3 regions of the Streptomyces sp. NBC_01717 genome follow, and region 1 is predicted to be linked to each of the others. Evidence: riboswitches for the same ligand, from Rfam matches in the RefSeq annotation. Region 1 holds a riboswitch; each other region holds the start of a gene.
What was found. Region 1 has a riboswitch for S-adenosylmethionine ahead of thrC (threonine synthase). Riboswitches for the same ligand answer to the same signal wherever they lie in the genome.
Positions count from the first base shown of each region.

Region 2: it holds a riboswitch for S-adenosylmethionine, as region 1 does, so the genes downstream of both, OHB49_RS38810 (putative leader peptide) here and thrC (threonine synthase) in region 1, are expected to answer to the same signal.
Region 3: it holds a riboswitch for S-adenosylmethionine, as region 1 does, so the genes downstream of both, OHB49_RS30400 (aminotransferase class V-fold PLP-dependent enzyme) here and thrC (threonine synthase) in region 1, are expected to answer to the same signal.

Region 1 is NZ_CP109178.1:4,357,669-4,367,805, forward strand. Features, by position in the region: gene groL (chaperonin GroEL) at 1-552, opposite strand, end outside; gene OHB49_RS19685 (cold-shock protein) at 911-1,117, opposite strand; gene OHB49_RS19690 (MoaD/ThiS family protein) at 1,572-1,850, opposite strand; gene thrC (threonine synthase) at 1,909-3,210, opposite strand; SAM riboswitch class I at 3,228-3,354, opposite strand; gene OHB49_RS19700 (glucosyl-3-phosphoglycerate synthase) at 3,507-4,457, shown strand; gene OHB49_RS19705 (alpha,alpha-trehalose-phosphate synthase (UDP-forming)) at 4,512-5,906, shown strand; gene otsB (trehalose-phosphatase) at 5,925-6,779, opposite strand; gene OHB49_RS19715 (DUF3263 domain-containing protein) at 6,934-7,212, opposite strand; gene OHB49_RS19720 (ABC transporter substrate-binding protein) at 7,245-8,510, opposite strand; gene OHB49_RS19725 (SIS domain-containing protein) at 8,787-9,695, shown strand; gene OHB49_RS19730 (ROK family protein) at 9,798-10,137, shown strand, end outside.
Region 2 is NZ_CP109178.1:8,574,029-8,584,165, forward strand. Features, by position in the region: partial or broken gene OHB49_RS38780 (response regulator transcription factor) at 8-593, shown strand; gene OHB49_RS38785 (HAMP domain-containing sensor histidine kinase) at 590-2,014, shown strand; partial or broken gene OHB49_RS38790 (LLM class flavin-dependent oxidoreductase) at 2,167-2,669, shown strand; partial or broken gene OHB49_RS38795 (NAD(P)H-dependent oxidoreductase) at 2,862-3,155, shown strand; gene OHB49_RS38800 (DUF4395 domain-containing protein) at 3,508-3,918, opposite strand; gene OHB49_RS38805 (TlpA family protein disulfide reductase) at 4,135-4,569, shown strand; SAM riboswitch class IV at 4,787-4,899, shown strand; gene OHB49_RS38810 (putative leader peptide) at 4,940-5,056, shown strand; gene OHB49_RS38815 (LLM class flavin-dependent oxidoreductase) at 5,131-6,348, shown strand; gene OHB49_RS38820 (NtaA/DmoA family FMN-dependent monooxygenase) at 6,368-7,762, shown strand; partial or broken gene OHB49_RS38825 (LLM class flavin-dependent oxidoreductase) at 7,759-7,911, shown strand; gene OHB49_RS38830 (catalase) at 8,268-9,752, opposite strand; partial or broken gene OHB49_RS38835 (IS5/IS1182 family transposase) at 10,089-10,137, opposite strand, start outside.
Region 3 is NZ_CP109178.1:6,715,427-6,725,563, reverse strand. Features, by position in the region: gene OHB49_RS30435 (hypothetical protein) at 1-482, opposite strand, end outside; gene OHB49_RS30430 (C40 family peptidase) at 500-1,525, opposite strand; gene OHB49_RS30425 (C40 family peptidase) at 1,764-2,789, opposite strand; gene OHB49_RS30420 (NYN domain-containing protein) at 3,073-4,434, opposite strand; gene OHB49_RS30415 (hypothetical protein) at 4,471-4,713, opposite strand; gene OHB49_RS30410 (rhomboid family intramembrane serine protease) at 4,877-5,626, shown strand; gene OHB49_RS30405 (Lrp/AsnC family transcriptional regulator) at 5,623-5,904, shown strand; gene OHB49_RS30400 (aminotransferase class V-fold PLP-dependent enzyme) at 5,993-7,369, opposite strand; SAM riboswitch class IV at 7,547-7,664, opposite strand; gene trpD (anthranilate phosphoribosyltransferase) at 7,750-8,814, opposite strand; gene qcrB (cytochrome bc1 complex cytochrome b subunit) at 8,938-10,137, opposite strand, start outside.

The DNA.
Region 1 (10,137 bases):
CTCCAGACCGAAGGTCTGGGACTCCTCGACGGTGATGACGCCTTCCTTGCCGACCTTGTCCATCGCCTCGGCGATGAGCTCGCCGATCTGGGTGTCGGCGGCGGAGATGGAGGCCGTCGAAGCGATCTGCTCCTTGGTCTCCACGTCCTTGGCCTGCTCCAGCAGAGCGGCGGAGACGGCCTCGACGGCCTTCTCGATGCCCCGCTTGAGGGCCATCGGGTTTGCACCCGCGGCTACGTTGCGAAGGCCCTCACGGACGAGCGCCTGGGCGAGAACGGTGGCGGTGGTCGTACCGTCGCCGGCGACGTCGTCCGTCTTCTTGGCGACTTCCTTGACCAGCTCTGCGCCGATCTTCTCGTACGGGTCCTCGAGCTCGATCTCCTTGGCGATGGAAACACCATCGTTGGTGATCGTGGGCGCGCCCCACTTCTTCTCGAGGACGACGTTGCGGCCCTTGGGGCCAAGGGTGACCTTGACGGCGTCGGCGAGCTGGTTCATCCCGCGCTCGAGACCGCGCCGTGCCTCCTCGTCGAACGCGATGATCTTGGCCATGTGAAGTGGTCCTCCCGGACAGGGGTGGATTTCTCCGGACCGAGTGGCGCCCGCGACGGACGGCCTGCCTGCCCGGTGGTTCCTTGCCCCACCGGACCTGCGGGCCTCACCGGCCCGGTCCAAGTTCTGTCACTCTCACCTGGAGAGTGCTAACGCCAATGATTAGCACTCGACCCCCACGAGTGCAAGCGCCCCCGGCGGTTGTGGACAAGGCGTGGACGGGGCGACGGTCCGTGGAATGAGGAATGTCGTGGGGAGGCCACGCGGGTGATGGCCGACGCGACGCGTGAAGGGCCCGTCCCCCTGGGGGTACGGGCCCTTCATGCGTGAGTGGTGTCGTTGGCCGACCGCGCCGAGCTCAGCCGACGGCGAGCTTGACCATGTCCGCCTGCGGCCCCTTCTGGCCCTGCGAGATCTCGAATTCAACTCGCTGACCCTCTTCGAGGGTGCGGTACCCGTCCATCTGGATCGCGCTGTAGTGGACGAAAACATCCGCACCACCGTCGACCGCGATGAAGCCGTACCCCTTCTCCGCGTTGAACCACTTGACGGTGCCCTGAGCCATGCCTAACTCCCCTATTACTGGCCCTTGCACAGGACCGCACTTCGCGGGCCCGGGTCAGAACTCACCCTCCGACAGGAGAGGGTGCGTGCGCCGGAACGCGTCGACCGCGGCCGAATGTATCTGCCCAACTGCCCTCTGCAACAGGTCAATCGGACGAGAATTCTGGGCAGCACCGAACGCCCGAATATGCGGAATTTATGCGATTCCAGGGCAACTCGGGCCGGGCAAAGGCCACTTATGGCGCAAGGGGTTCGAGCACTTTGGCTGCATCTTGTCGCGGGCGGGCGCATTCTCATATGCGGTCGGCACGGGCAGCGGAGGGGACTTCCCAACTGTACCCCGCTTAACCATGCAGAATTGCCCCCTCCGCTTACCTCGCAGAGGGGGCAATTCCGGTGACACTGTGAAGTCGGCCGCGGGGCCTACGGGGAGTCCGTGCCGGGGCGACGGAGGGTCAGCAGCCGCCCGCGACGGCGGGGATGATCGAGACGCCGGCGCCGTCCGGGGTGGCCGCCTCCAGGCCGCCCTCGAAGCGCACGTCGTCGTCGTTGACGTACACGTTCACGAACCGGCGCAGCTTGCCCTGGTCGTCCAGGACGCGCGCGGCGATGCCCGGGTGGTTCTGCTCCAGCGACTCGATCACCTGGGAGAGGGTCGCGCCCTCGGCCGGGACCTCGGCCTGACCGCCCGTGTAGGTGCGCAGGATGGTGGGGATACGGACCTTGACGCTCATGTGGGTGCCTTCCTTACGTCTCGGGTGGACGTCTCGGGTGGACGTCCCGGTGGTCGGGTCAGCTGCGGGCCAGGCCGGCGGCGCGGAACGCGTCGAGGCTGGGCCGGATGGTCGCCGTCGGGCCGGTGGTCGGGGCGACCGCGTCCAGCGTCTTCAGACCGTCACCGGTGTTGAGGACGACGGTGGTGAGCGTCGGGTCCAGCAGGCCGGCCTCGATCAGCTTCTTCGTCACGCCGACCGTCACCCCGCCGGCCGTCTCCGCGAAGATGCCCTCGGTGCGCGCCAGCAGCTTGATCGCGTCGACGACCTGCTCGTCGTCGACGTCCTCGACGGCACCGCCGGTCCGGCGGGCGATGTCCAGGACGTAGGGGCCGTCCGCCGGGTTGCCGATCGCCAGCGACTTGGCGATCGTGTTCGGCTTCTGGGGGCGTACGACGTCGTGACCGGCCTTGAAGGCGGTGGAGACCGGGGAGCAGCCCTCGGCCTGGGCGCCGAAGATCTTGTACGGCTTGTCCTCGACGAGACCGAGCTTGATCAGCTCCTGCAGACCCTTGTCGATCTTCGTGAGCTGCGAGCCGGACGCGATCGGGATGACGAGCTGGTCGGGCAGCCGCCAGCCGAGCTGCTCGCAGATCTCGTACGCGAGCGTCTTGGAGCCCTCGCCGTAGTACGGGCGCAGGTTGACGTTGACGAAGCCCCAGCCCTCGCCGAGCGGGTCGCCGATGAGCTCCGAGCAGAAGCGGTTGACGTCGTCGTAGTTGCCCTCGATGCCGACCAGTTCACCGCCGTACACCGCGGCCATGACGACCTTGCCCTGCTCCAGGTCGTGCGGGATGAACACGCAGGACCGCAGGCCGGCCCGGGCGGCGGCCGCGCCCACGGCGCCGGCGAGGTTGCCGGTGGAGGAGCAGGAGAGAGTGGTGAAACCGAAGGCGCGGGCGGCCTCGACGGCGATCGCGACGACACGGTCCTTGAAGGAGTGCGTCGGGTTGCCGGAGTCGTCCTTGACGTACAGGCCGCCGGTGACGCCCAGTTCGCGGGCGAGGTTGTCGGCCTTGACCAGCTTGGTGAAGCCGGGGTTGATGTTGGGCTTGTCCGCGACATCGGCGGGGACCGGCAGCAGCGGCGCGTAACGCCAGATGTTGTTCGGTCCGGCCTCGATGCGCTTCTTCAGCTCGTCCGGGGAGCCGCTCGGCAGGTCGTACGCCACTTCGAGCGGCCCGAAACAGGTCGCGCAGGCGAAAATGGGACCGAGCTCGAAACGCTCTCCGCACTCGCGGCAGGAAAGTGCCGCGGCGGGACCGAGGTCGACAGCGTCGGCGGAAGAATTGGTGCTCACTGCAACGGTCTGCGTAGCCATGATGGCGAGGCCCTTTCTCCTCATCTTCCTCGCGACGCATTTCGCCACGAGACGGAATTGGCACCTTCCCCACCTGACCTCGCGGTCGGCAGGAGGGTTGCCGGGACTTCAACGGGCCGTTCCCTCAGTCCCTCTGGATGAGCGCTGTGGCACTGGATCATCGATCCAGGCATTTATCGGCGGAGGACCCCGGCATGCGAGGGTCGTCCGCGTTGTTCAAGACTGTAACCGAAGCATCGGACGGTTGAGATAGCCGTCCGAACCGCGAGATGGATCACATACAGGGAGTATCGACCGTGCTGGAAGAGGTCGAACGCTGGCTGACCAGGCGTTCCTGGTCGGCCGCCGACCGCCCGCTTGACCGGCTCGTCGCCGCCAGGGCCAGGGATCCGCTGCGCGGAAGTGTGAGCGTCGTGCTGCCCGCCCTCAACGAGGAGGCGACGGTCGGCGCGATCGTCGAGACGATCCGGGTCGAGCTGATGGAGAAGGTCCAGCTGGTCGACGAGCTGCTGGTGATCGACTCCGGGTCGACGGACGCCACCTCCGAGGTCGCCCGGAAGGCGGGCGCCCGGGTGGTGCACCGTGACGACATACTCCCGCGGATACCCGCCCTGCCCGGCAAGGGCGAGGTCCTCTGGCGATCACTCCTGGTCACCGACGGGGACATCATCTGCTTCATAGACGCCGACCTGAAGGACTTCTCCGCGGACTTCGTCTCCGGCATCATCGGCCCGCTGCTCACCGATCCCGAGGTGCAGTTCGTGAAGGCGATGTACGACCGCCCGCTCGGGGACACAGCAGGCCAGGGCGGTCGTGTCACGGAACTCGTGGCCCGCCCGCTGCTCAATCTGCACTGGCCTCAGCTGGCCGGCTTCGTCCAGCCGCTGGGCGGCGAGTACGCGGTGCGGCGCTCACTGCTGGAGCGGCTGCCGTTCCCGGTCGGTTACGGAGTGGAACTGGGCCTGCTCGTGGATGCGCTGCACACCGTGGGGCTGGACGCGCTGGCCCAGGTCGATGTGGGTGTCAGGAAGCACCGCCATCAGGACGGACAGGCGCTGGGCCGGATGGCGGCGGCCATCTACCGAACGGCACAACTGCGCCTCTCCCGTGGCCACTTGGTACGACCATCCCTCACCCAGTTCGAACGGGGCGAGACCGGCTTCGTACCGCGCACGCACGCCGTGGACACGGAGGAGCGGCCGCCGATGCAGGAGATCAGGGAGTACGTTTCGCGCCGCGCCGCCTGAGGTGGTCTGACTTCGCACGTTTGGGCGGTTCGCGATCGGGCTAGATTCCGCAACATGGTCTCCGAGCACGTGATCACGTCTGCTGCCCAGGTACTCGTCGCGTCCAACCGCGGCCCGGTCTCGTACGCACTGAGCGAGGACGGTTCGATCAGCGCCAAACGGGGCGGCGGCGGACTCGTCTCCGGGCTGAGCGCCGTCGAGGACAAGCTGTGGGTCTGCGCGGCGCTCGGTGACGGGGACCGGGTGGCGGTCCGGCGCGGGATCGCCGAGCCGGGCGTACGGATGCTCGACATCGACGCCGATGTGCACGCCGACGCGTACAACGGCATCGCGAACTCGGTGCTCTGGTTCGTCCACCACATGCTGTACCAGACGCCGCTGGAGCCGGTCTTCGACGCGGAGTTCCGCCGGCAGTGGGCGTCGTTCGAGGCGTACAACCTGGCCTTCGCGCAGGCGCTCGCCGAGGAGGCGGGCGAGGGCGCGGCGGTGCTGGTGCAGGACTACCACCTGGCCCTGGTCCCCGGCATGCTCCGCGACCTCCGCCCCGACCTGCGGATCGGCCACTTCTCGCACACCCCGTGGGCCCCGGTCGACTACTTCCGCCTGCTGCCCGACGACATCGCGGAGCAGCTGCTGCGCGGCATGCTCGGCGCGGACCGGGCGGGCTTCCTGACCCAGCGGTGGGCGGACGCGTTCACCGCCTGCTGCACGGAGGTCCTGGGCGGCACCGGCCGGACGAGGATCGGCGTGCACGGTCTGGGCGCGGACGCGGACTTCCTGCGCCGCCGGGCGCACGAGGCGGACGTGGACGAGCGGATGGCGATCCTGCGGGAGCAGGTGGGCGGCACCGGCCGGAAGACGATCGTGCGGGTCGACCGTACGGAACTGTCCAAGAACATCGTGCGCGGGCTGCTGGCGTACCGGGAGCTGCTGAACACCCGTCCGCAGTGGCGCGAGCGGGTGGTGCATGTGGCGTTCGCATACCCGTCGCGGCAGGACCTGGCGGTGTACCGGGAGTACACGGCCGAGGTGCAGCGGCTGGCGGACGACATCAACGAGGCGTACGGGACACCCGATTGGACCCCGGTACTGCTGCATGTGAACGACGACTTCGCGCGCTCGCTGGGGGCGTACCGGCTGGCGGACGTGGCGCTCGTCAACCCGATCCGCGACGGCATGAACCTGGTCGCGAAGGAGGTCCCGGTGGTCTCCGACCAGGGCTGCGCGCTGGTGCTGTCGCGGGAGGCGGGGGCGTACGAGGAGCTGGGCGCGGACGCGATCGTGGTGAACCCGTACGACGTGTCGGCGACGGCCGTCGCGCTGCACGAGGCGCTGACGATGCCGGACGGGGAGCGGGCGGAGCGGTCGAAGCGGCTGGCCGCTGCGGCGACTGCATTGCCGCCCCAGCGGTGGTTCCTGGAGCAGCTGGAGGCGTTGCGGCGGGACTGACCGTTCGGCGGCGATCGTTCAGAGGCGCCGGGCGAGCGCCGCGAGGAAGTCGACCACGGCCGCCGGACCCGGCAGCAACAGGTCCGCACGCTCGGCCAGTTCCGGTACTTCCGCGCTTCCGCTGCACACCAGCAGACCCGGGATGCCGTCGGGGCCCTCCGTGCGGAGCTTCTCCACCGCCGCGTACGCGGCGAGGTCGCCCAGGTCGTCCCCGGCGTACAGGACGGACTCGGCGTCCGTCTCCCGTACGTACTTCGCGAGCGCCACGCCCTTGTCCATGCCGGGCGGACGCAGTTCCAGGACGAGGCGCCCCGGCTCGACGATCAGCCCGTGCCGGGCCGCCAGCTCGCCCAGCGGGCCGCGCAGCGCGTCGAAGGCGGCCTGCGGGTCGGCGGCTCGGCGCGTGTGAACGGCGAGCGCCTGCCCCTTCTCCTCGATCCATGTGCCGTGCCAGGAGTCGAACCGGTCCAGCACGCCCGGAAGTTCGGCGCGGACCGCCGCCACACCGGGGTGCGGGGCGGGGGCGTGAACGGTGCTGGAGACGGCGTCCCAGCGTTCGGCGCCGTAGTGGCCGAGGACGACGAGGTGGTCGAGGCCCGGGACGCCCGCGAAACCGCCGTGCCGGACCGCGACGCCGGCCGGGCGGCCGGTGATCACGGCGACGGAGGCGACCTTCGGGGCGAGCGCGGCGATGGCCGGGACGGCGCCGGGGTGGGCGCGGGCCTGCTCCGGGTCCGGGACTATGTCGGCGAGGGTGCCGTCGAAATCGAGGGCGACCACTGCGCGGTCGGGGCGGGCGAGGATGGCGGCGAGGCCCTCGCGGCCGGCCGGCGTGGTGGGGGTGGGGAGGGGTCGCTCTGGGTTGCTGCCCATGTGCCGAGCCTATCGGGGGTGCCGGAGCGCGGCTACGGCTGCGCCTGCGGCGGGCCTGTTCCCCTGCTCCGCCCCTGTCCGAAACCCACGGCTCCACCCTGGGCCCCCGCTCCTCGAACACCGGAGAGGTCGGTCCTTCCGGGGCAGCCCCCGGCTACCGCCTCTCCCGCCGGGCCTCCCGCACCCGCCGCAGCCGGTTGACCGTAACCGGATCCTCCTCCAGCGCCCGCCGGTCGTCCAGCAACGCGTTCAGCAGCTGGTAGTAGCGCGTCGGCGAGATCCCCAGCCCCTCGCGGATCTCCCGCTCCTTCGCCCCGGGCCCGGGCCACGACCGCCGTTCCACGGCCAGCACCGCACGCTCCCTCTCGGAGAGCCCCGGCTGCGTCGTGTCCGGGGTCTCCGCACCGTGGGAGTCGTTCTCGGAGGCGGTCATATCAGCCAACATAACGCCCGCGCCGCATCCCGCTACTCCGCCTCTTCCGCTGTCGCCGCCCCCCGCGCGATCTCGGCCAGCACACCCGCCGGACTGCCGCCCGGCTCCACCGCCTTGCCGATGTTCTGCTTGATCAGCTCGCTCGTCCGCGCCCACGACGTCTTGCCGACGGGGTAGAACTCCGCGTTCGGCAGCGCCTCCAGGAACTTCCGCAGCGGCTTGTGCTTGGCGTCCGTCTCCATCACCTCGGACGCGCTGTCGGTGACCGGCAGCAGGTCGTACTCGTCGGCGAAGGCCACCACGTTCTTGTCCTCGAACATGTAGTCGAAGAATTTTCCGATGGCTTCGCGGTGGTTGTTCTGCTTGAAGCCCATGATCCAGTCGGCAACGCCCATCGAGCCCTCGGTCGGGCCGTTGATGCCGGGCAGCGGCACCATGCCGACCTGGACGCCCTTCTGCTCGGCCTCCTGCATCAGCGTGGGGTGCCCGTTGAGCATCCCCACCTTGCCGCTCGTGAACGCCTCGAACGCCTGTGCCCGGTCCAGCTTTCCGGGGGCCACCGGGCCGACCAGACCCTTGTCGACCAGATTCGCCTTCAGCCAGTCGAAGGTCTTGACGTTCTCGGGCGACTCGATGTCGTACGAGCCGACGTCGTCCGTGTAGCCGCCGCCCCCACTGAGCAGCCACATCATGGTCTCGGCCTGGGACTCCTCCTGGCCGAGCGGCAGCGCGAACGGGTAGGTGACGCCACGCTGCTTGAGCACCACGGCGTCGTCACGGATGTCGTCCCAGGTCTTCGGGGCGGCCAGTCCCGCCTTGCTGAAGTACTTCTTGTTGTAGAAGAGCAGCCGGGTGCTGGCGACGAACGGCAGTCCGTACTGGGTCTGGTTGTACTGGCCCGCATCGACCAGCCGCGGCAGGAAGTTCGCCTGCGTGCGGATGGCGAGCATGTCGTCGGCGCTGTAGAGCTTCCCGGCCTTGGCGTAGTCCGCGTAGGCACCGATCTGCGCGATGTCCGGGGCCTGCCCCTTCTTCACCATGTCGGCGACCTTGCGGTCGACGTCCTTCCACGAATAGACGTTGACGTCGACCTTGATGCCCTTGTGGGACGCCTCGAAGTTCCTGGCGAGTTCGTCCCAGTACTTCTTGGAGCTGTTCGCCGCGCTGTTGCCGTAGTCGGCCGCGACGAGTTTGAGGGTGACGTCCCCCGCTGCGCTGCCGGTGCCACAGCCCGACAGCGATGCCGCCATGCCGAGTGCGGCTACCGCCGCGGTCAGTCCCAAGTAGTGCCGCTGCACAGCCAGTCCATCCTCATCGATTCGGTGACCACCCGACCGTCCGGATGAGCTGCGATTTTTACCCATGTCGCCAAGGGAGGTCTACACCAGAGAAGTATCGCTTCTGCAACGTAACCGGACCTGTGTCCGGATGGTCCGGGGTGTCATTGCACGGGAACGGGACCGGCTGTTAAGTACATCTCGGCACACGGCACTTCGTGGTCTGTACCTTTACGTGCCCGCTGTTCTGCACCGCCCGTCGTTACCGTTCCCCCACGCACCGAGGAGCCGTCCAGCATGTCCCGTACCGCATCAGAGATTGCCACCCAGCCCAGCTGCTGGCGGCGCGCCGCGGAGGCGGGGGCCGAGTTCGACGGACTGCCGCGGCCGGGTGAGCGGGTCGCCGTCACCGGGTGCGGCACCTCCTGGTTCATGGCGATCGCATACGCGGCGCTGCGCGAGGCGGCCGGGCAGGGCGAGACCGATGCGTTCGCCTCGTCGGAGTTCCCCGCGGGGCGTCCGTACGACCGGGTCGTGGCGATCACCCGCTCCGGCACGACGACCGAGGTCCTCGACCTCCTCGGTGAGCTGCGCGGCAAGGTGGCCACCGTCGCGCTGACCGCCGACCCGAGGACGCCCGTGATGGACGCCGCCGACGCCGTGGCCGTACTGGACTGGGCGGACGAGGAGTCGGTCGTCCAGACCCGGTTCGCCACCACCGCGCTGGCCTTCCTGCGGGCCGGCCTGGAGGCGGCGGGTCCGCTTCCGGCGGGGGTGAAGACGGTCGCCGAGGCGGCGGTCGACGCGGAGCTCGCGGTGACGGAACCGCTGGCGGAAGCGGTCGTCGCGGCCGAGCAGTGGACATTCCTGGGGCGCGGCTGGACGTACGGGCTGGCCCAGGAGGCCGGGCTCAAGATGCGCGAGGCGGCGGGTGCCTGGACCGAGTCGTACCCGGCGATGGAGTACCGCCACGGACCGATCTCGATCACCGGGCCGAACCGGGTCGCGTGGGTGTTCGGCGCACTGCCCGACGGGCTCGCGGGCGAGGTCGCGGGGGTCGGCGGCACGCTGGTGGCCCATGCCACGGCCGACCCGATGGCCGATCTGATCCGGGCCCAGCGGCTCGCGGTCGAGATCGCGGAGTCGAAGGGGTATGACCCGGACCACCCGCGCAATCTTTCCCGCAGCGTGATCCTGGCACCCTGAGCCGTCGGCCGCGCCGACCGCCCGCGTCATTTTGTATGTATGCGCAACAAACAGCGATAGTGGACTAGACCTATCGGGGTCCGGCGGGCGAAACTGTTTTCCGTGAAACACGTCATCGCCCTCGATGTGGGCGGCACCGGAATGAAGGCCGCCCTGGTCGGGGCCGACGGCACCCTGCTGTACGAGGCCCGGCGCGCGACCGGCCGGGAGCGCGGACCCGACGCCGTCGTGGAGTCGATCCTCGCCTTCGCCGCGGAGCTGCGCGCCCACGGTGAGGAACAGTTCGGCGAGAGTGCCGCCGCGGCCGGTGTCGCCGTACCCGGCATCGTCGACGCGGAGAACGGGATCGCGGTCTACGCCTCGAACCTCGGCTGGCGCGACGTACCGATGCGGGACAAGCTCGGCGAGCGGCTCGGCGGAGTGCCCGTCGCGCTCGGCCACG
Region 2 (10,137 bases), 4.2 Mb from region 1:
AGCAACCATGGACGAGCCACGTAAGACCTCGCTTCTGCACCGCCCCGACGGAGAGCCCGTACGGGTCCTCGTCGTCGACGACGAGCCCGACGTCACGGACGTGCTGGCCGGGGTCATGGCCGGGGAGGGCTGGCAGGTCCGCACCGCCGCAGACGGCGTGTCTGCGCTCGCGACGGCCCGTGATTTCCGGCCCGATGCGGTGGTCCTGGACTGGATGCTGCCCGACAGAAGTCCTGGCCCGGCTGCGTGGGCTGCTCCGGCGGGCCGGGATGACTGCCGAGCCGGGCACGAACCGGCTCACCGTCGGGGACCTCGTCATGGACGAGGAAGCCAGGGAGGTCAGACGCGGCGGGACCACGGTCGACCTGTCCCGCACCGAGTTCGAACTCCTACGCTTCCTCATGCGCAACCCGCGCCGAGTGCTGTCCAAGGACCAGATCCTCGACCAGGTCTGGGCCTACGACTTCGGCGGACGAGCCCATGTCGTCGAGCTCTACATCAGCTACCTGCGCAAGAAGATCGATGCCGGACGCACCCCGATGATCCACACCGTGCGCGGCGTCGGATACGTCCTCAAGCCGGACTCCCCATGAGGCGCCTGCCGCCCCGTACCCTGCGCGGTCAGCTCACCGCCGGACTCGTCACTCTGCTCGCCCTCGCCTGCCTCGTCGTCGGCATCACCACCGCCGTCGCTCTGAGAGGCTTCCTGATGGGGCGGCTGGACGAACAGCTCTCCGCCTCCGGCGGCCGGTTCGCCGCCAGCCTGGAACATGAGGCCAAACCCGACGCGGACAACCGTCCCGACACGCGCGGTCAGGCCGAAGCGACCTTCGGCGCCCGCCTCCTGAACGGCACCGTCACCCAGGCAGCCGTCGTCGACGAGGCCACCGACCGTGCCTTCCACCTCACCCTCCGGGATCGCCGTGTCTTGGCGGGGGTCCCCGTCGACGGAAGCGGACACAGCATCCGCCTCTCCGCACTGGGGGGCTATCGCGTCACGGCCGTTGAGGGCGACGACCAGGACATCCTGATCACCGGCCTGCCCCTGCACCCGGTGGAAGAGACCGTTCACCGCCTCGAAGCGGTCGAAACCGTACTGTTCGGCGCCGCCCTCGTAGTCACCGGCATCGCCGGTGCCCTGTGGGTGCGGATCTCCCTTCGCCCCCTCCAGAGGGTCACCGCCCGGGCAGCGGAGGTCGCCGGGCTGCCGCTCGCCAGCGGCGAGGTCGCCATGCCGGAACCACTTCCCGACACCGACCCGCGCACCGAAGTCGGCCAGGTCGGCACCGCCCTCAACCACATGCTCGGCCGCGTCGAGGACGCCCTCACCCGGCGCCAGGCCAGCGAGGAGAGGCTCCGGCACTTCGCCGCCGACGCCAGCCACGAGCTACGTACCCCCGTCGCCAACATCCGCGGCCACGCCGAGCTCGCCCTGCGCCGGCACGGCCCCGTCCCCGCCGAAGTCCGCCACGCCCTGGAACGCATCGATGCCGAGTCGCAGCGTATGACCCGCCTCGTCGACGACTTGCTCCTCCTCGCCCGCCTGGACGCCGGACGCCCTCTCGAACACGAACCGGTCGATCTGACCCTGCTGATCCTGAACACTACGGAGGACGCACGCGCCGCCGGCCCCGGCCACCGCTGGCTCCTCAATCTCCCCGAAGAACCAGTCACCGTCGCCGGAGACGCCCACCGGCTCCAGCAGGCCATCGGCAATCTCCTCGCCAATGCCCGTACCCACACACCGCCAGGCACCGACGTGACCATCGGCCTCACCACCGAGCCGGCCGGCGTTTCCGTCAGCGTGAGTGACAACGGTCCAGGCATCCCCGAAAAGCTTCAGCCCGAGGTCTTCGGCCGCTTCGTACGCGCCGACCACGCCCGCTCCCGCAGTACGGGAAGCACCGGTCTCGGACTCGCCATCGTCCATGCCGTCATCACCGCCCACGGCGGCACCGCCACCGTCACCAGCAGCCCCGGGCACACCACCTTCCGCCTGACACTCCCCAACTGAACACGTCCGGTCGGCGACGATGAACCGCGCCCCTTGACCTCTTGCCGGCGTCGAAGCCCCGGGTTGCTACCGGGCTGTGTCGGCCGTGCGGACGGACTGGGAGTCGATCAGCCCCGCGCTCGGCTCGCCGCTCCGGCCTCGCGGACCTGACCGCGCGGGGGCGCCGCGAGCGGGAGATCTTCGAGGAGGACAACGACCTCGACCGCAACCTCGGGCTCCTGGGCCGGTCGTTCGGCGCCTACGACTTCAGCGCGCACGATCTGGACGCGCCGTTTCCGGACGTCGCCCACCTCGCCGAGAAGGGTGGCCGGACAGCCGCGGCGAAGATCATCGAACGGGACAAGGCCGAAACCCTGACGCTTCGGCAGGTGGCCGAGTCGGCGAACCAGAGTTCCGCCAGTCGCCTTTCGTGGGCGCCCCCGAGACCGTCGCGGACGCGATCGAGAAGTGGTTCGAGGCGGGCACCTTCGACGGCATCAACCTCGCCTTCCGCACCAACGGCGAGCTGGAGCTCTTCGTCGACGGTGTGGTACCGCTCCTGCAGAAGCGCGGACTGTTCCGTACCGAGTACGAGGCCGACACCCTGCGGGGCAACCTTGGTCTGCCGATCCCCGTCAACCGCCACACCAGCGAGCGCCGGCTTGCGAACGGTTGAGGGCGACGCCTCCGACCGACGAGGTCCAACGTCCCTGGCCGGACGCGTACTTCGCCGCCTGGGAGAAGTCGCTACGCCCGCGTATCAGGTTGCCCCGGTTCGTGTTCCCGGCGAAGGACAAGGGCACGGAACTCCGCCAGATCGGCGGCGACGTCCGCCGGGCGGCGCAGCGCATGGCGCAGAGCGGTGCGTTTGCTCGACCTGCTCCCGCAGCACGCCCTGGCCGGCAAGACGGTGCTGCCGCTGGCCACCGGCGGGAGCACAGCGCACGTCCTGGCCATCGACTACGCGCTGCGCCCCGTGCTCAGCGCCATGGGCGCCGCGCACATAGTCCAAGGCTGGTTCACGCTCGACAAGGACATCACCGTCGGCGACGACGGCACACCGGCCGTCGCACCGGCGTCCGCTGACGCCCTGACCCAGGTCACGGAAGCCTTCTCCGTCGCACTGGGCGGCCGGCTGGCGCTGGTGGCGGCCACCGCTTGAGCCCGTCGTCGGCGGGCCACGGCATCTGGGCTGCACCCCGTGGTCGTGTGGGAACCTCCTGCGGGACGGCGCCGGAAGCGGCATCTTCGAGGACGGCAACGGCACTTGAGAGCAGTCGGCCAGCCCTCGGCGTCGTACTGCGGGGATCCGAATCCCGGCCGGGTGGCGCGTTCGCCCAGCGTCGCGCGGGGATCTCCTCGTCCACTGGTACCGGACTGCGAACACTCGCGCAGCGAGGCGGTGGCCACAGGGACATCATTCGCGTAGCCGGCCCAGGTGACGACGATCTGCTCGGCCGACGACTGCGGTGCGCGGACGGGACGGTGCTCAACAGATGGCCGGACCGCGGTACTCAGGTGCTTCGGAAACGGCGAATGGACAGGTACATCTCGCAGCCGAGGCAGTAGCCGAAGGCTGCGTTGAGGAAGGCCGCAGCAAGGGCGAGCGCGGTGGCGGCCAGGCCGAGCCACTCGGCGCCGGCGAGGTAGCCGACGGTGCCGACCAGACCGAAGCCGAAGCCCACGCCCTGCGCGAAGCGGGGCGGACGGGCATCCTCCAGCTCGCGCGGCTGGGCGAGTCCGGGCCGAATTGCGACCCGATACAGCCAACCGTACGGGGAGTACTGCAGGCCGGCGAAGGCACCGAGCGCGAAGATCGCGGTCTGCACGGCCAGCAGGGCGCCGCTGCCAGTGATCAGTACGGCACAGAGGACAAGTGTGGTGAGCGCGGCGGCAAAGCGGGTGCCTCGCGGGTCGATCTGCATGAGGGGACTCCGGGACAAGGGGAGGATGACGATCGGGCCGGCGCAGGTGTCAGCGACAGCGGCAGGCCGTGACCCGGCAGAGGTCGACCACACGACGAGTGGTCAGCCGTAGCGGCCGGAGAGCGGAGTCCATGGCGGACATGCTAGCGGCGCGATACCGAGCGGTCGATGGCCAGTTGGGGCGAGGAGTTGGGGGCGGTGGGGCAGACTGGTCGTATGACCGGGTTGGTGGTGTGTGTCGCGGTGCTCGTTCTGGCGGGCATCTTCGGGGTGGTGCAGGCGGCACGCAGCGGCAGGCTCCGGTTGCGGCCCACGGATGGTGCGGTGCGCCTGTCGGCGGCGGAGATCGGGGCCGAGCTGGGGGAGCGGGTGACGCTGCTTCAGTTCTCCACCGCCGTCTGCCAGCCATGCCGGGCGACGCGGCGGATGCTGGCCGAGGTCGCCGGGACGGTGCCGGGAGCGGTGCATCTGGAAATCGACGCGGAAGCCCGGCTGGAGCTGGTGAGGCGACTGGAGATTCTGCGCACGCCGACCGTGTTTGTTCTCGACCCGACCGGTCGGGTTGTCGGCAGGGCGTCCGGGCAGCCCAGGCGTGCGGACGTGATCGCGGCCATCGGTAAGGTAACCGGGGCCTCCATCACCCCATCGTGATCAGGTAGCTCACTCCGGTTCATACAGCCGCCTCCAGCACCGATGCCGCTCTAAGAGTGGATCGGACGCACTCTGCGCCGTCGCACGGACTGCCTGTTGACGCGTAGTCGGGAGGGCCGGAGGAACAAACGGCGTAGGTGTGTTGTTGTGGCGTGGCGTCATGACCATGACCTCCGGACATTGCGCGGCGCCGCCGCCCCGCGTAGCGTTCCGAGCAGGTTATGAGTGTCAGCGTCAAGCCCTGGCTTGCTGACCGGCAACCCTCCTGCGCGGCGGGGTGCTCCAGGTGACGACCAGGCGGGGCCCGTCCGGGTTTCGCAAGCGCGAGGCCCTCGGGCCCGCCGAGGCCGGAAGGGCGGAGGTGACGGCCATGCCACCCGTGTCCTGCCCGCCTGTCAGGGTTCTTGTCCCGCGGCGCAGCGTCCATCTGTACTCCCGGCCCCACATCGACCTTCAGCGCGTGGCCGGCGCGCTCTGTTGTTCCTGACCTGTTCTCCCGCCGCCGAACCTCCGGACGAGGTGCGGCGATCACATACGGTCGATCAGGAAGGCACCCCTTTCATGTCCTCATCTCCTTCTTCGCTGTCTTCTTCGCTTCACCTCGCCGTGGCCCTCGACGGTGCGGGCTGGCACCCGGCCGCATGGCGCGAGCCGGTGGCCCGTCCCGGAGACCTGCTCACCGCCGAGTACTGGGCCGACATCATCACGGAGGCCGAACACGGCCTGCTGGACTTCGTGACGATCGAGGACGCGCTCGGGCTCCAGTCCTCGCGCTTCACGGAGCCCGACAGTCGCACCGACCAGGTGCGTGGGCGGCTGGACGCGGTGCTCATCGCCGCGCGCGTGGCCCCGCTGACTCGGCACATTGGGCTCATACCGACCGTGGTCGCCACCCACACCGAGCCATTCCACATCTCCAAGGCGATCGCCACCCTCGACTATGTGAGCACCGGTCGTGCGGGCCTGCGGATCCAGGTCTCGGCGCGGCAGAACGAGGCGGCCCACTTCGGCCGCCGTGCGTTTCCGCGCTTCCGTATCGAGGATCTGGACAGCCCTGCCGTACGGGAGCTGACCGCCGAACTCTTCGAAGAGGCCGGCGACTCCATCGAGGCGGTGCGCCGCCTGTGGGACAGCTGGGAGGACGACGCCGAGATCCGGGACGCCGCCACAGGTCGCTTCATCGACCGCGACAAGCTGCACTACATCGACTTCGAGAGCAGACACTTCAGCGTCAAGGGCCCCTCGATCACGCCCCGGCCACCGCAGGGACAGCCGCTCGTCAGCGCCCTCGCGCACCAGAGCGTGCCCTTCCGACTGGTGGCTCGTTCAGCCGACATCGGGTACGTCACCCCGCACGACACCGACCAGGCCCGCGCAATTGTCGACGAGATCCGCGGCGAACAGGCTGCGGCGGGGCGTGCGGAGGATCCCCTGCACATCTTCGGTGACCTGGTGGTCTTCCTCGACGACGACCCTGCAGCGGCGACGGCCCGCCGAGATCGCCTGGACGGCCTCGCGGGTTACCCGTACACCAGTGACGCGAAGGTGTTCACCGGCACTCCCGCGCAGCTCGCGGACCTGCTCCTGGAGTGGCAGCGGGCCGGACTGTCCGGTTTCCGGCTGCGCCCCGCCGTGATCGGCCACGACCTCGAGGCGATCACCCGTGGCCTGGTTCCCGAACTGCAGCGCCGCAACGCCTTCCGGCGCGCCTATGAGGCCGACACCCTGCGCGGGCTGCTCGGACTCTCCCGCCCCGCCAACCGCTACGCCACCGTCTGAGCCGGAGGATTCACCGAACATGAGCACCAGCAATGGATCCGGCAAGCCGCTCAAGCAGATACATCTCGCGGCCCACTTCCCCGGCGTCAACAACACCACCGTGTGGAGCGCCCCCGAGGCGGGCAGCCATGTCGAGTTCAGCTCGTTCGCGCACTTCGCGCGTACCGCCGAACGCGCCAAGTTCGACTTTCTGTTCCTCGCCGAAGGGCTGCGGCTGCGTGAGCAGGGCGGGAAAATCTATGACTTGGACGTGGTGGGGCGCCCCGACACCTTCACTGTGCTGTCCGCACTCGCCGCCGTCACCGAACACGTCGGCCTGACCGGCACCATCAACTCCACCTTCAATGAGCCCTACGAAGTGGCCCGCCAGTTCGCCAGTCTCGATCACCTCTCGGGTGGGCGCGCAGCGTGGAACGTCGTCACCTCATGGGACGCCTTCACCGGCGAGAACTTCCGCCGCGGCGGCTTCCTCCCGCAGGAAGAGCGGTACTCCCGGGCCAAGGAGTTTCTGGCCACCGCCAACGAACTGTTCGACTCCTGGCACGGTGATGAGATCGTCGCCGACCAGCAGACCGGCACCTTCCTCCGGGACGCACAGGCCGGAGCTTTCATTCACAAGGGACAACACTTCGACATCGAAGGGCAGTTCAACGTCCCGCGCAGCCCGCAGGGCCGTCCAGTGATCTTCCAGGCCGGCGACTCCGACGAAGGCCGCGAGTTCGCGGCCTCAAGCGCCGACGCGATCTTCAGCCGGTACAGCGCTCTCGAGGAAGGACAGGCGTTCTACACCGACGTCAAGGGCCGCCTCGCCCGCCACGGCCGCACCCACGACCAACTGCTGATCCTGCCCGCCGCGACCTTCGTCCTCGGTGACACGGACGCCGAGGCGCAGGAGATGGCCCGCGAGGTGCGCCGCCAGCAGGTCAGCGGCGCCACCGCGATCAAACACCTGGAGTTCGTCTGGAACCGCGACCTGTCCGGGTACGACCCGGAGGGCCCGCTTCCCGACATCGACCCGGACCTCGGTGAACACACCATCGCCCGCGGGCGCGCGCAGGTACGAATGTACCGCGACCCGCTGGCCACAGCCCGGGAGTGGCGGGAGCTCGCGGCCGCCAACAAGTGGTCGATCCGTGACCTGGTCATCGAGACCGGCAACCGCCAGGCCTTCGTCGGCTCCCCGGCCACCGTTGCCGAGACCATCAACTCCTTCGTCCAGGCCGACGCCAGCGACGGCTTCATCCTCGTCCCGCACATCACCCCCAGCGGGCTGGACGTCTTCGCCGACACCGTTGTCCCGCTGCTGCAGGAGCGCGGCGTGTTCCGCACGGAGTACGAGGGCAGGACGCTGCGTGACCACCTCGGCCTGGCCCACCCCGATGCCGACGCTCCGGTTGAGCGGGTGGCGTCCTGAAGTTCCTGGCCATCACTCTCACCATCCATGCCCCGGACCCGGTGACCGGCGTTCAGAAGCCGACCGACGAACGCTTCCGCGAGGTGATCGACAACGCGGTGCCGGCCGAGGAGCTCGGGTTCGTCGGCTTCGGCGTCGGCGAACGACACGCGGCGACCCGCTCTTCTCGGCGAACGTCACCAATCCGATCGATACGTACGCCGAACCGATCCTGTCCGCGACTGGGGGAGTCCACTGCGACGCGCACCTTGAACTCGCCGCGGTCTCCCACCCGGTATACGAACGGGGTCAGTTGCTCGACATCGCCGACGGCGACGCGGCCGCCGAGCGGGCTCGCGCACGAGGAACTTGTGCAGGCTCGCCGAGGAGAGCGCGGTCAGCACGGCCACTTCCGTGTCGAGCGGTGGCGATACGGATGCCTCGTCGGCATCGGCCCCCTCCGGGGCGGGTGTGGGGTATGACGAGCGGCCGCCGGTGTGGCAGCCGGGCCTGGGCGAGGAGGCGCTCAGCGGCCTGCACCCGGCTGCGAAGTCCCCAGGCCCAAGCCTTGGGCGACGCGCGTGCCGAGCTCGGGATCCACTTTCGTCCAGTAGTCGTTGACCGCGCGCTCCTGGATGAAGCGCTCCACTCCCTGGCTCAGCTGCCAGACGATGTTGTCGACCAGATGGTCCCGCTCGGTCGGCGTCATCACCTGGCGGTAGAGAGTGCCGGGCTGGATGAAGTCGTTGTCGTCCCGGTGCGCCTCGTAGGCCGTGCGCATGATCTCGCCGGCCTCCACAAACCAGCTCGGATCGCGGTAGCGCTGTGGATCGGCCTTGGGCCCGCCGTAGCTGTTCGGCGCGTAGACCGGCTGGTTCCCATTGTGGCGGTAGCGCATCGGTCCGTCTTTGTTGTAGTTGTGCACCTCGTTGCGTGGCCGGTTGACCGGCAGCTGCTCATAGTTCGGGCCGGTGCGATAGCGGCTCGAGTCGCCGTAGGCGAACAGCCGCCCCAGCACCATCCGGTCCGGGCTGGGCCCGATGCCGGGGACAAAGTTCGCCACGTCGAACGAGGCCTGCACGATCTGGGCGAAGAAGTTCTCGGGGTTGCGGTCGAGCACCAGGCGCCCGACGGTGATCGGCGGATAGTCCTCGTGCGGCCAGACCTTGGTCACGTCGAAGGGGTTGAAGCGGTAGTCGGCCGCGTCCTCGTAGGGCATGATCTGCATCTCGAGGCGCCAGGACGGGTAGTCTTCGCGGGCGATCGCCTCTCGCAGGTCGCGGCGGTGGCAGTCGAGGTCCTCGGCGCGCATGGCCCTGGCCTCGGCGTCTGTGAAGTTCTCGATGCCCTGCTCGGTCTTGAAGTGGTACTTGACCCAGAACTTCTCACCCGCGGCGTTCTCCCACATGTACGTGTCGCTGCTGTAGCCGTTCATGTGGCGCCAGGTGCGTGGTGTGCCGCGGTCGCTCATCAGGATCGTCACCTGGTGGGCCGACTCCGGTGAGAGCGTCCAGAAGTCCCACTGCATATTGTTGCTGCGCAGGCCGCTGTCGGGCATGCGCTCCTGCGAGTGGATGAAGTCAGGGAACTTCATGGGGTCACGGACGAAGAAGACCGGCGTGTTGTTGCCGATGAGGTCGTAGTTGCCTTCCTCGGTATAGAACTTCAGGGCCCAGCCGCGCACGTCGCGGTCCGAGTCCGGGTAGCCCTCTTCGCCGGCTACGGACGAGCAGCGGAGCAGCACCGGCGTGCGCTTGCCGACCTCACTGAGGAAGGCGGCCTTGGTCCATTCGGTGACATCGGCAGTCACCTCGAAATAGCCGAAGGCGCCGCCGCCCTTGACGTGGTACACGCGATCGGGAACACGCTCGCGGACGAAGTGGGCCAGCTTCGCGATCAGGTAGGAATCCTGCAGCAGGACGGGGCCGTTGGCTGCGACCGTGACCGAGAACTCGTCGCTGGCGACGGGACAACCGGAATCCGTGGTCGTGACTGGCAGTTCATCGCTCATCTCTTCATCCTCTGCTCGCGGTAGAGTCCTCGGCATGTCTGGTCAGACCCAGGACTCAGTTTCGCGAACCAGTTCCGTGGCCTCGGCTGCAGTCGCGTATCGGGTATATCGATACCGGTGATCTTCTCGCTCAGAATTGGTTCTCTCCTGCGCGTGGCCCATGGACGCGGGCGTGTCCAAGGATCCGATATCGGAGGTGCCGATTCAGGTAGGCGGTAAGCGCGGCGCTCACCATCAGTAAGGACATAACAGACAGCATTTCAGCATTGTCTGCGCCTGTCCTGTCATGCCAGCCACCCAACGTCCACCCGGGTGAACGGCCTATTAGGCGGTGTCCTACGTGGTGCGTTTGAGGAAGCGTTTGTAGCAGCAGAGGGCGGCGGCG
Region 3 (10,137 bases), 2.4 Mb from region 1:
AGCTGCCGGCCGCCGTCCTTCCCGGCCCGGTCGGCGGCGATGTACCAGCGGCCGTCCGCCCCGTGCCGCTCCAGGTCGAGGACCCGGTCGGTGGTGACCGGGGCACTGTCGTAGCCCGCGATCCGGTACCGCAGTTCGACGTCGGCGGTGGCCCTGGCGGCGCCGTGTTCGTGCACGTCGGTCACTTCGTACGTCCACGAGCTCAGCGGCACGTCGGCCAGGTTGGCCAGTTCACGGCGCTGGGCCGTCCGCAGCCCGGTGGCTCCGGGGGCGACCGTGGCCGCATAGGCGTCCGGGTCGTGGTCCAGGACGGCGGCGGCTCGGCGGTCCAGGGTGGCGCGGACGTCGCGGGCCGTGGTGTCGGGGGAGGTGGCGGCGGGGGCCGTGCAGGCGGATGCGAGCAGCAGAGCGGCGAGTGCCGCGCCCGCCGCGCACCACCGTCCGTCACGTCCCCGGCCTGCCGTACGTCCCTGATCAGCCACCCGGTCGAGGGTACGGGTCAGATACGGGTGACCGACGAGACGGGCATCATGCCGACCGGGTCGTAGCGGACCGGGGCGCCCGGGTACGGGGCGTGGATCACCTGGCCGTTGCCGACGTACATCCCGATGTGACTGGCGTCCGCCCGGTACGCGACCAGGTCGCCCGGGCGGGCCATGGAGAGCGGCACCATGCGTCCGGCGTACCGCTGGGCCTGGGAGGTGCGCGGCAGGCTGACACCGGCCTGGGCGTACGCCCACTGCATCAGCCCGGAGCAGTCGAACCCCGCAGGCCCGTTGGCACCCCAGATGTACGGGCGTCCGACGGCGTGCCGGGCCGCCATCACGGCGGCCGCCGCCCGGGACGAACCCGGCGGCAGATCGATCATGCCCGGGAAGACGTCGTCGCGGCCGGTGCGCGAGGCCCGGCCGAAGGCCGCCCGGTCCGCGCCCGGCAGCGAGCTCAGCAGCTGCCTGGCCCGCTCGAGTTTCTGCTCGACGGTCCGTTTGTGGCGGACGGCGGCGGCCCGGTTGCGCTCCAGACCGGCCAGCGAGCGGGCGGCCTCCGCCCGGGCCTGTGCGAGCCCGCGCCGGGCGCGCTGGAGCTTCTGCAGAGTGCTCGCCCGACGGACGTTCAGCCGGTCGAGCGTGGCCGCCCGGTCGAGGTAGCTGTCCGGGTCCGAAGAGAGCAGCAGGGCGAGCGAGGGATCGATGGAGCCTGCGCGGTACTGCGCGGCGGCGGCCGAACCGACCGCGGTGCGGAGCCGGTTGATCTGTTCCTGGTCGCGGGCCGCCCGTTCCTGGGCCCGGATCACCTCGCCGCGCAGCCGCACGGCGTCCTCCCCGGCCTTGTTGAACTGCTCGGTGGCGCGCTCGGCCTCGCCGTACAACCGGTCGACCTCGGCCTTGGCGGTCCGGGGCGTGTCCTGCGGTTCGGCGTTCGCGGTGGCCGCCCCGAGTGCGGCGGCAGCGGTCGCCGCCGACAGGACTGTGATCCGGACGCTCCGGTTGGCGCCGGGCTGTGTGGAACGGCGATGGGACACCACAGGACGCCGCACTCCCTTCCGCTGTACGCAGAGGTGCGCAGCCCCCTGCCGCCCGGGGCGGGCGGACCGACGGACGGGAGCTGCACAGCAGGCAGACAGTAGCCGCGCGACTACGGAGCGCCCAACGGCCGTGGCGGTCGGGTGACGGGTGCGAAAGCCGCCGCCCCGCCGGTGACCTGTGGTCTCCGGCGGGGCGGGTAGTTGGTCAGGGCGTCGGAATTCGCCCGTTCGGGCGTCGTCAGATGCGCACGCCGACCTGGAAGCTGCCGATGGTGTTCATCGACTCGTAGCGGACCACCGCGCCCGGCTTCGGGGCGTGCAGGACGGTGTTGTTGCCCGCGTACAGGCCCACGTGCGCCGTGTTGTTGAAGAAGACCAGGTCGCCCGGCTTGAGGGCGCTGCGGCCTATCTGGGTGCCCTGGTTGATCTGGGTGTACGTGGTGCGGGTGATAGCGGCGCCGGCCTGGGCATAGGCCCACTGGGTGAGGCCCGAGCAGTCGTAGGAGCTGGGGCCGGTGCCGCCGGAGACGTACGGCTTGTTGAGCTGGGTGGCGGCGGCCCGGAGAGCGGCGGCGCCGAGGGCGGAGGCGGGGACCTCGTTGCCCAGGTCGACCCGGCTGCCCGCGGCGCGGCTCGCGCGCAGGTCGTCCTGGCGCATCTTCTCGCGCTCGGCGGCGGTCAGGGTGTTGAGCAGGCTCCGCGCCTCGGCGAGCTTGCCCTGGAACTTCTTCTTGTTCTCACCCAGCGTCTTGCGGACGTCCGCGAGGTCGGCCAGCTTGTCCTGGGCCTCCTTGCGCTGCTGCGCGAGGGCCCGCTGCTTCTCCTGGATCTTCTCCAGGGACTCGGTCTGCTTCGCCGTCAACTGGTCGAGGGCCGAGGCCTCGTCGAGGAAGCTGTCCGGGTCGGAGGCGAGGAAGAGCTGCACGGACGGGTCGATACCACCGGAGCGGTACTGCGCGGCGGCGAGCGAACCGAGGCCGCTGCGGAGCGTGTTGAGCTCCTCCTGGCCGCGGGCCACCTTGTCCTGCAGCGCACCGACCTGCTTCTCGAGCTTCTGCTGCTGCTCCTTGGCCCCGCTGTACTTCTCGGTGGCCGTCTCCGCCTCGTGGTAGAGCTTGTCGACCTTCGCCTTGACCTCACTCTTGGTCGGCTTGGGGTCGGCGTGGGCGGCCTGGGAGGTCAGGGCAACGGCCGCGGCGGCGGTCGCGGTGAGCACGGTCACGCGGGTGCGGCTCGGCTGCTTGGGACGACGGTGGGACGCCACGAAGGCGAGCTCCTTCTTCCTCGAGCCGCCTACCGGGTTGTGGGGGATCGGATCCCCGGCTCCGTGCACGTCACGGACTCGGCGGTTCCTTCGCTGTCACCCCGGATGGGTGATCAACCGTGCGAAGGTTCGAGGCCCGACCTTAGTGACCATCTTGTGATCAGTTCAAATCCTCACAAGCAAAATCTCGCCCCAACGGTCACTTCTTTACTCACATCACACCGCGTGTAGCCGCAGCTTGACGGACCGTTCTGTAAATTCCGGCAAGTCACCACAACTAGCACTAAACACGCGAAAGTCGCTTCAGGAGCAAGACGGACGCAACGGGCCTGGCCCCCGCCTTCGCGACGCCGTCCGCCACCTCGCGGTCGGTGGAGACCACGACGACGGGCCTGCCCGGCGGTTCGGCGCGGGCCAGTTGACGGATGAGCTCGTCGGCGGTGACACCTGGCTTGCTGAAGAGCACCCGCACCCCGCGCGGCGGTGCGAGCAGGACCGGAGCGGCCAGTTCGGCCCCGTCGAAGACGCAGGTCATCTCGGCGCCGGACTGCGCCGCGAGCACCGCGAGACCGCCCAGCAGCCGCAGTCGCTGCTTCTCCAGCGGCAGTTGCGGATAGCCGGTCTTGGTGACGTTGTAGCCGTCCACGATCAGATGCGCCTGCGGCAGTGCGAGCAGTTGGTCGAGCAGGGCCGGGTCGGTGTCCGAAAGCGCCCTGGCGGCAATGTCCTTGGGCGACATCGCACCGGGCTCGACCGCGTCGACACTGTCCGCGGGGCGGATCGAAGAGGGCGGCAGGGCCAGTTCGCGGCGCAGCCCGCGGGCCGCGTCGAGCACCGTGTCGAGCAGCAGCCGCAGCCGCATGTCCTCGACCGAGCGGCCCTCCCTGGCTGCCCTGCGGCTCGCCTCGACGGACGCCTCCGCCTCTCCGAGCCGGGCCCGCAGCCGCCGGGTCTCGCTCTCGGCCGCGGAGATCCGCGCGGCCGCCTCGGTCCGTACGGTCTCGGTCTCGGCCTTGCCCCGGCGCACCGCTGCCTCACCGCGCTTGACCTCGCTCAGGGCGGAGCGCAGTTTGCGCTGCAGCGCGTCGGCTTCCTTGCGGGCCGCGTCCAGCTCACCGCGGAGCCGTTCGGTCTCGCTCTTGGTCTGGGTCCGGGCCTGGGCGAGTTCCTCGCGCAGCCGTTCCAGTTCGCGCCGGCTCTCCTCGTCGGCCCGTTCGGCGTCGGCCCGCTGGACCTCCTCGCCGGCTGCGGCGACCAGCTTCACCCAGCCGACCGGGCGCAGCACATAGGCCGCGGCGGCCACATCGACGGGGTCGGCGGCAGCGGGCGGCGCCCCTGCCTCCACAGCCGCGGTCAGCTCGGGCTGCGACTCCCGGAGCCGTTCTCCGATGCGCTGGCGGAACAGTGTGTCGCTCTCCAGGGCGGCCGCCATCGCGTTCCCGGCGAACTTGGCGCGCCGGGTCGGGGTGAAGCGGGCGTACTGCCTCAGCTGGGCCGGGAGTTCGGTGACCGTGAGGCCACCGAACGCGTCCGAGACCAGCGCGACGACCCGCCGCCGTACGCCTTCGGGCAGCGGGCGGTCGAGCGCCTCGACGGCGTCGCCGGCTCCATCTGCCGGTTCGGCGCCGCTTGCGGGCTGCTCCACGATCCGTCACCCCAAATGTCTGTCCGCACGGCCCCGTCAGGAGTCGGCACCCGGCCTGTCGACTAGTTCGATCTGGTCCACCGCGTTGCACCAACGACACCGGACCGACTCGATGGTCTCACTGACCACCTCGCGCTCTTCGACGGTCGCTTCTCCTGCGAGGTCGAGATGCACGTATTCGACAACCTTGGACGAACGCGTCACGTCGAAGCGCGTGAGATTCCCGCAGAGCGTGCAGCGCCAGCGGGTCCCGTCGGTCGGCTGGGGAACCGTCGTCATCGTTGCGTCCTCTTTCGTCGAGCGTCGTGCTGCTGCCTGCCCAGGATCTCGCGGTGCGCCGTCGAACTGCGGATGTCCTGCTGTAACCCTACGGCCTTGTGCATACCCATCGGCACGGCGAGGCGGTCTGCCCCGTTCCATTACCTTGCGTCATGCTCTGTTCATGATCGAACGGCGTGCTGTGACGGGCGGACCGACCGGCAGGCTCCTGCGCGCCGCCACCGCGGGCGGTGCCCCGGTGACGTATGCCCTCATCGGCCTGTGCTGTGCCATCTTCCTGATCAGCCCGCTCTCCGGGTTCAACCCCACGTACGGCACCGCCGACACCCTGCTCGCCGCACAGGCCGGGTACTTCGAACGCTGGGGGGTGATCCCCGCCGAGCTGTGGGGCGGCTCGGCACACGCCCTGCTCACCCCGCTGACCGCACTCTTCGTGCACGGCAGCTGGCTGCATCTGCTCGGCAACATGCTCTTCCTGTACGTCTTCGGGGCGATGGCCGAGGAGCGGATGGGCCGTGCCGAGTTCGCCTTCTTCTATCTCGGCTGCGGCTATCTCGCCCTGCTGGCGTACGCGGCGGCGCACGCCAGCTCCGACCAGACCCTCGTCGGCGCCTCGGGGGCGATCTCCGCGGTGCTCGGGGCGTTCCTGTACCTGTTCCCCCGGGCCCGGGTCACCAGCCTCTTCCCGTTCCTGCTCTTCCTGCCACTGCGCTTTCCCGCCTGGATCGTGCTGATCTTCTGGTTCGTCCTGCAGTGGATGGCGGCGCAGGGTGCGGGCAGCGGACCGGGGGTGGCCTATCTCGCCCATGTGGTCGGCTTCGCCACCGGCTTCCTCTACGCCTGGGGGCGCTACCGCCGTGGGGCTAGAGTGAAGACTCCAGCCACGGCCACCGAGGGAGAAAGCCAGCCGTGATCACCGCGATCGTGCTCATCAAAACCAGCGTGGACCGGATTCCCGAGATCGCCGAGTCCATCGCGGCGCTGGACAGCGTCAGCGAGGTCTTCTCGGTCACCGGCACGTACGACCTGATCGCCATGGTCCGGGTGGCCAAGCACGACGATCTGGCGGACGTCATCCCCGGCCGGATCAGCAAGATCCCGGGCGTCGAGGGCACCGACACGCATGTCGCGTTCCGTACGTACTCGCAGCACGACCTGGAAGCCGCCTTCGCCATCGGTCTCGACGCGTAGGTACGCCACATCACGCCGTAATACTTCGGCCGGGGACGGGCAGCTGCCCGTCCCCGGCCGAAGTATTACGGCCTCGGTGCCCGGCCGGTCAGACCTGAGCCGTGCCCCGGTCCGGGACGCAGCGGCCGTCCTCGGTGCGGTACTTCCACTGGGCACCCTCGCTCACCAGCTCCTTGACCGCGCGGACGAACCGCTCGATGTGCTCGTCCGGCGTACCGGCGCCGAAGCTGACCCGGATCGCGTTCAGCGAGCGCTCGCCCGGCTCGGCCTCCGGCGCACCGCACTCGCCCGGGTCCTGCGGGTCGCTGCCCAGCAGGGTGCGCACCAGCGGGTGGGCGCAGAACAGTCCGTCGCGTACCCCGATGCCGTACTCGGCGGAGAGCGCCGCCGCGAAGTGCGAGCTGTTCCAGCCCTCCACCACGAAGGAGATGACGCCGACCCGCGGGGCGTCGTCGCCGAACAGCGACAGCACCTTGACCTGAGGGACCTCGGCAAGGCCTTCGCGGACCCGGGTGACGAGCTGCTGCTCGCGGGCGACGAGGCGGTCGAAGCCGGCCTCGGTGAGCGCCTTGCAGGCGGAGGCGATGGAGTAGACACCGATGACGTTGGGCGAACCGGCCTCGTGCCGGGCGGCGGTGGAGTGCCACTCCACGTCCACACCGCCGTCGGTGCGCCGGGCGACCTTCCGGGAGGCGCCGCCACCGGCCAGGTACGGCTCGGCGTCCTGCAGCCAGTCGGCGCGGCCCGCGAGGACACCGGAGCCGAACGGCGCGTACAGCTTGTGTCCGGAGAAGGCGACCCAGTCGACGTCGAGCTCGTCGATGTCGACCGGGTGGTGCGGCGCGAGCTGTGCGGCGTCCAGCACGATCCGGGCGCCGTGGGCGTGGGCGGCGGCGGCCAGCTCCTTCACCGGCCACAGCTCACCGGTGACGTTCGAGGCGCCGGTGACGCAGACCAGCGCGGGGCCGTACGGGTCACGGCCGGCGAGCGCCCGCTCCAGCGTCTCGATGGCCTGGGCCGGGGTGCGGGGAGCATTGAGGTAGGTGACACGGGCGTCGCGCCAGGGCAGCAGCGAGGCATGGTGCTCGGTCTCGTACACGAAGACCTGACAGTCGGCGGGGACCGCCCCGGCCAGCAGGTTCAGCGAGTCCGTCGTCGACCGGGTGAAGATCACCTGGTCCCCGGCGCGGCAGCCGAGGAACTCCGCGACCGCCTTGCGGCTGTTCTCGAAGAGGTCCGTGGAGAGCTGCGAGAGGTAGCCGGCGCCGCGGTGGACGCTGCCGTAGTACGGGGCGTACGCGGCGACGTCGTCCCACACCCGCTGCAGGGCCGGGGCACTGGCCGCGTAGTCCAGGGCGGCATAGGTGACTTCTCCGCCGGTAACGAGCGGAACAGTTACATCCTTGCCCAGAACAGGCAGCGGGGAACAAATGGAACGGTCGGCGGCAGCGGTGACGACAGACATGGCGAACTCCCGTAAGAGGCAGGCGAATTCACTGCGCCGGCGGGTACGCGGCAGCGCAGGAGGAAGAAAAAGGGGGTTGCGGAGAGGGGCCGGACCGGGCCCTATCGCATTCGCTTGCTCACAAGAGGCTCCTTGAGGACCAGGACCCCAGGGATGTGACATTCACAGATGTCGAGGGGTCCGCGCTTGCCGCAGACCTCGCTGCCTACGGCCTGGTCTTCACCCGGGGCACCCCGCCACGGACGGAGGGTTGCCGGACAGCGGGCCGGGGCCGTAGTCGCTGTCACTCATGACCTGCCCAGCATCTTGCCATACGTGGGTCGACGCGCAAGGCGCAGTCCAAGATCTGGACTGCGCCCCGGTCGGCATTTCCCGTTCGGTCAGGCGTTGCTGACCGTCACCCAGCGCTCCAGCGCCGCCCGGGCCGCACCCGAGTCGATGGACTCGGCGGCCTTGGCGATCCCGGCGGCCAGCTGCTCGTTCAGAGTGCCCTCACCCGGGTCCAGCGCCACCAGCGCCGCCGCCGAGTTGAGCAGCACCGCTTCGCGCACCGGACCGGTCTCACCGGCCAGCAGCCGGCGGGCCACATCGGCGTTGTACGAGGCGTCGGCGCCGCGCAGCGCCTCGACGGGGACCAGCTGGAGGCCGACGTCGCGCGGGTCGAAGGCCTCCTCGCGCACCTCGCCGTCCCGGACCACCCAGATCCGGGAGGTCGCCGTGGTCGTCAGCTCGTCCAGACCGTCGTCGCCGCGGAAGACCAGCGCCGAGTTGCCGCGCGCCGCGAGCACGCCCGCGACGATGGGGGCCATCTTCAGATCGGCGACACCGATGGCCTGGGAGCGCACCTGGGCGGGGTTGGTGAGCGGACCGAGGATGTTGAACGTGGTCTGCGCGCCGAGCTCCTTGCGGGCCCGTGCCGCGTACCGCAGGGCGGGGTGGAACTTCACCGCGAAGCAGAAGGTGATGCCTGCCTCCTCCGCCACCTCGACGACGCGCTGCGGGGCCAGCTCCAGATTGACGCCGAGCTTCTCCAGGACGTCGGAGGCGCCGCTGGCCGAGGAGGAGGCGCGGTTGCCGTGCTTGACGACCTTGGCTCCGGTGCCCGCGACGACGATCGCGGACATCGTGGAGATGTTGACCGTCTTGGCGAGGTCGCCGCCGGTTCCGACGATGTCGACCGTGCGGCCAGGCACCTGGATCGTGGTGGCGTGCTCGTACATGGCGCGGACGAGTCCGGTGACCTCGTCGACGGTCTCGCCCTTGGCGCGCAGGGCGACGGCGAAACCGGCGATCTGCACGTCGGTCGCCTCGCCGCTCATGATGTTGTCCATCGCCCACGCGGTGTCGTCGGCGGTCAGGTCCTGGCCGCGCAGCAGGGCGTTCAGTACGCCGGGCCAGGAACGAGCCGCCACGCTGTCGCCGCCGACCGGGGTCACAACGTTCATGGTCCGCTCCTGGGGGTCCACAGCCGAAAAGGTATGGACCCCACCCTATCGAGCGCCCGGGACAGCAAAGAGCCCCGTCCATCGAATGGACGGGGCTCCCGCTGTGGCGATCAGTTGAGGCGATCAGTGGTGGCCGTGGCCGCTGGTGATCTCCTTGTACTCCTCGGCAGTGGGCTTTTCGATCTGGTTGTGCTCGCCGAAGTAACCCTTGCTGAGCTTGGCCCGCAGCCTCTGCATCGCGGGCACCTTGCGCTCGACACCGTTCTCGTCGACCGTCGGACCGATCTCGACCGGCTTGTACTGCTCGTGCGCGGTGAGCGTGTGCAGCTGCGCGGGGTTGAGCGGCTCGTGGATCTCGACGAACTCACCGTGCGGCAGGCGCTTGATGATGCCGGACTCGCGTCCGTGCAGCACCTTCTCCCTGTCGCGGCGCTGAAGGCCGAGGCAGATCCGCTTCGTGACGAGGAACGCCAGGACCGGGCCCACGAAGATGAAGATCCGGACGAACCACGAGATGGAGTTCAGCGAGAGATCGAAGTGCGTGGCCCAGAGGTCGTTACCGCCGCCGATGAAGACGACGATGTACTCCGTGATCCAGGCGACGCCGAACGCCGTCCGGGTCGGGGCGTTGCGCGGGCGGTCCAGGATGTGGTGCTCGCGCTTGTCCCCGGTGACCCAGGACTCGATGAACGGGTAGACCGCGATCACGGCCAGCACCAGGCCGAAGGCCATCAGCGGGATGAACACACCCAGGACGAGCGTGTGACCCCACAGGTTGATCTCCCATCCCGGCATCACGCGGATCAGACCCTCGGCGAAGCCCATGTACCAGTCGGGCTGGGCGCCGGTGGACACCTGGTCCGGACGGTACGGACCGATGGCCCAGATCGGGTTGATCGAGGCGATCGCCGCGATGACCGCGATGACACCGAAGACCAGGAAGAAGAAGCCTCCGGCCTTCGCCATGTAGATCGGCAGCAGCGGCATACCGACGACGTTCTTGTTCGTGCGGCCGGGACCCGCGAACTGCGTGTGCTTGTGGAAGAAGACCAGGATCAGGTGGCCGACCACGAGACCGAGCATGATGCCCGGCAGCAGCAGGATGTGGATCGAGTAGAACCGGGCGACGAAGTCGCCGCCGGGGAACTCTCCGCCGAACAGGAACATCGAGATGTACGTGCCGACGATCGGCGTGGCCAGGATCGCGCCCTGGGTGAAGCGGACACCCGTACCGGAGAGCAGGTCGTCCGGGAGCGAGTAGCCGGTGAAGCCGGTGAACATACCCAGCACGAACAGCAGGAAGCCGAACAGCCAGTTGATCTC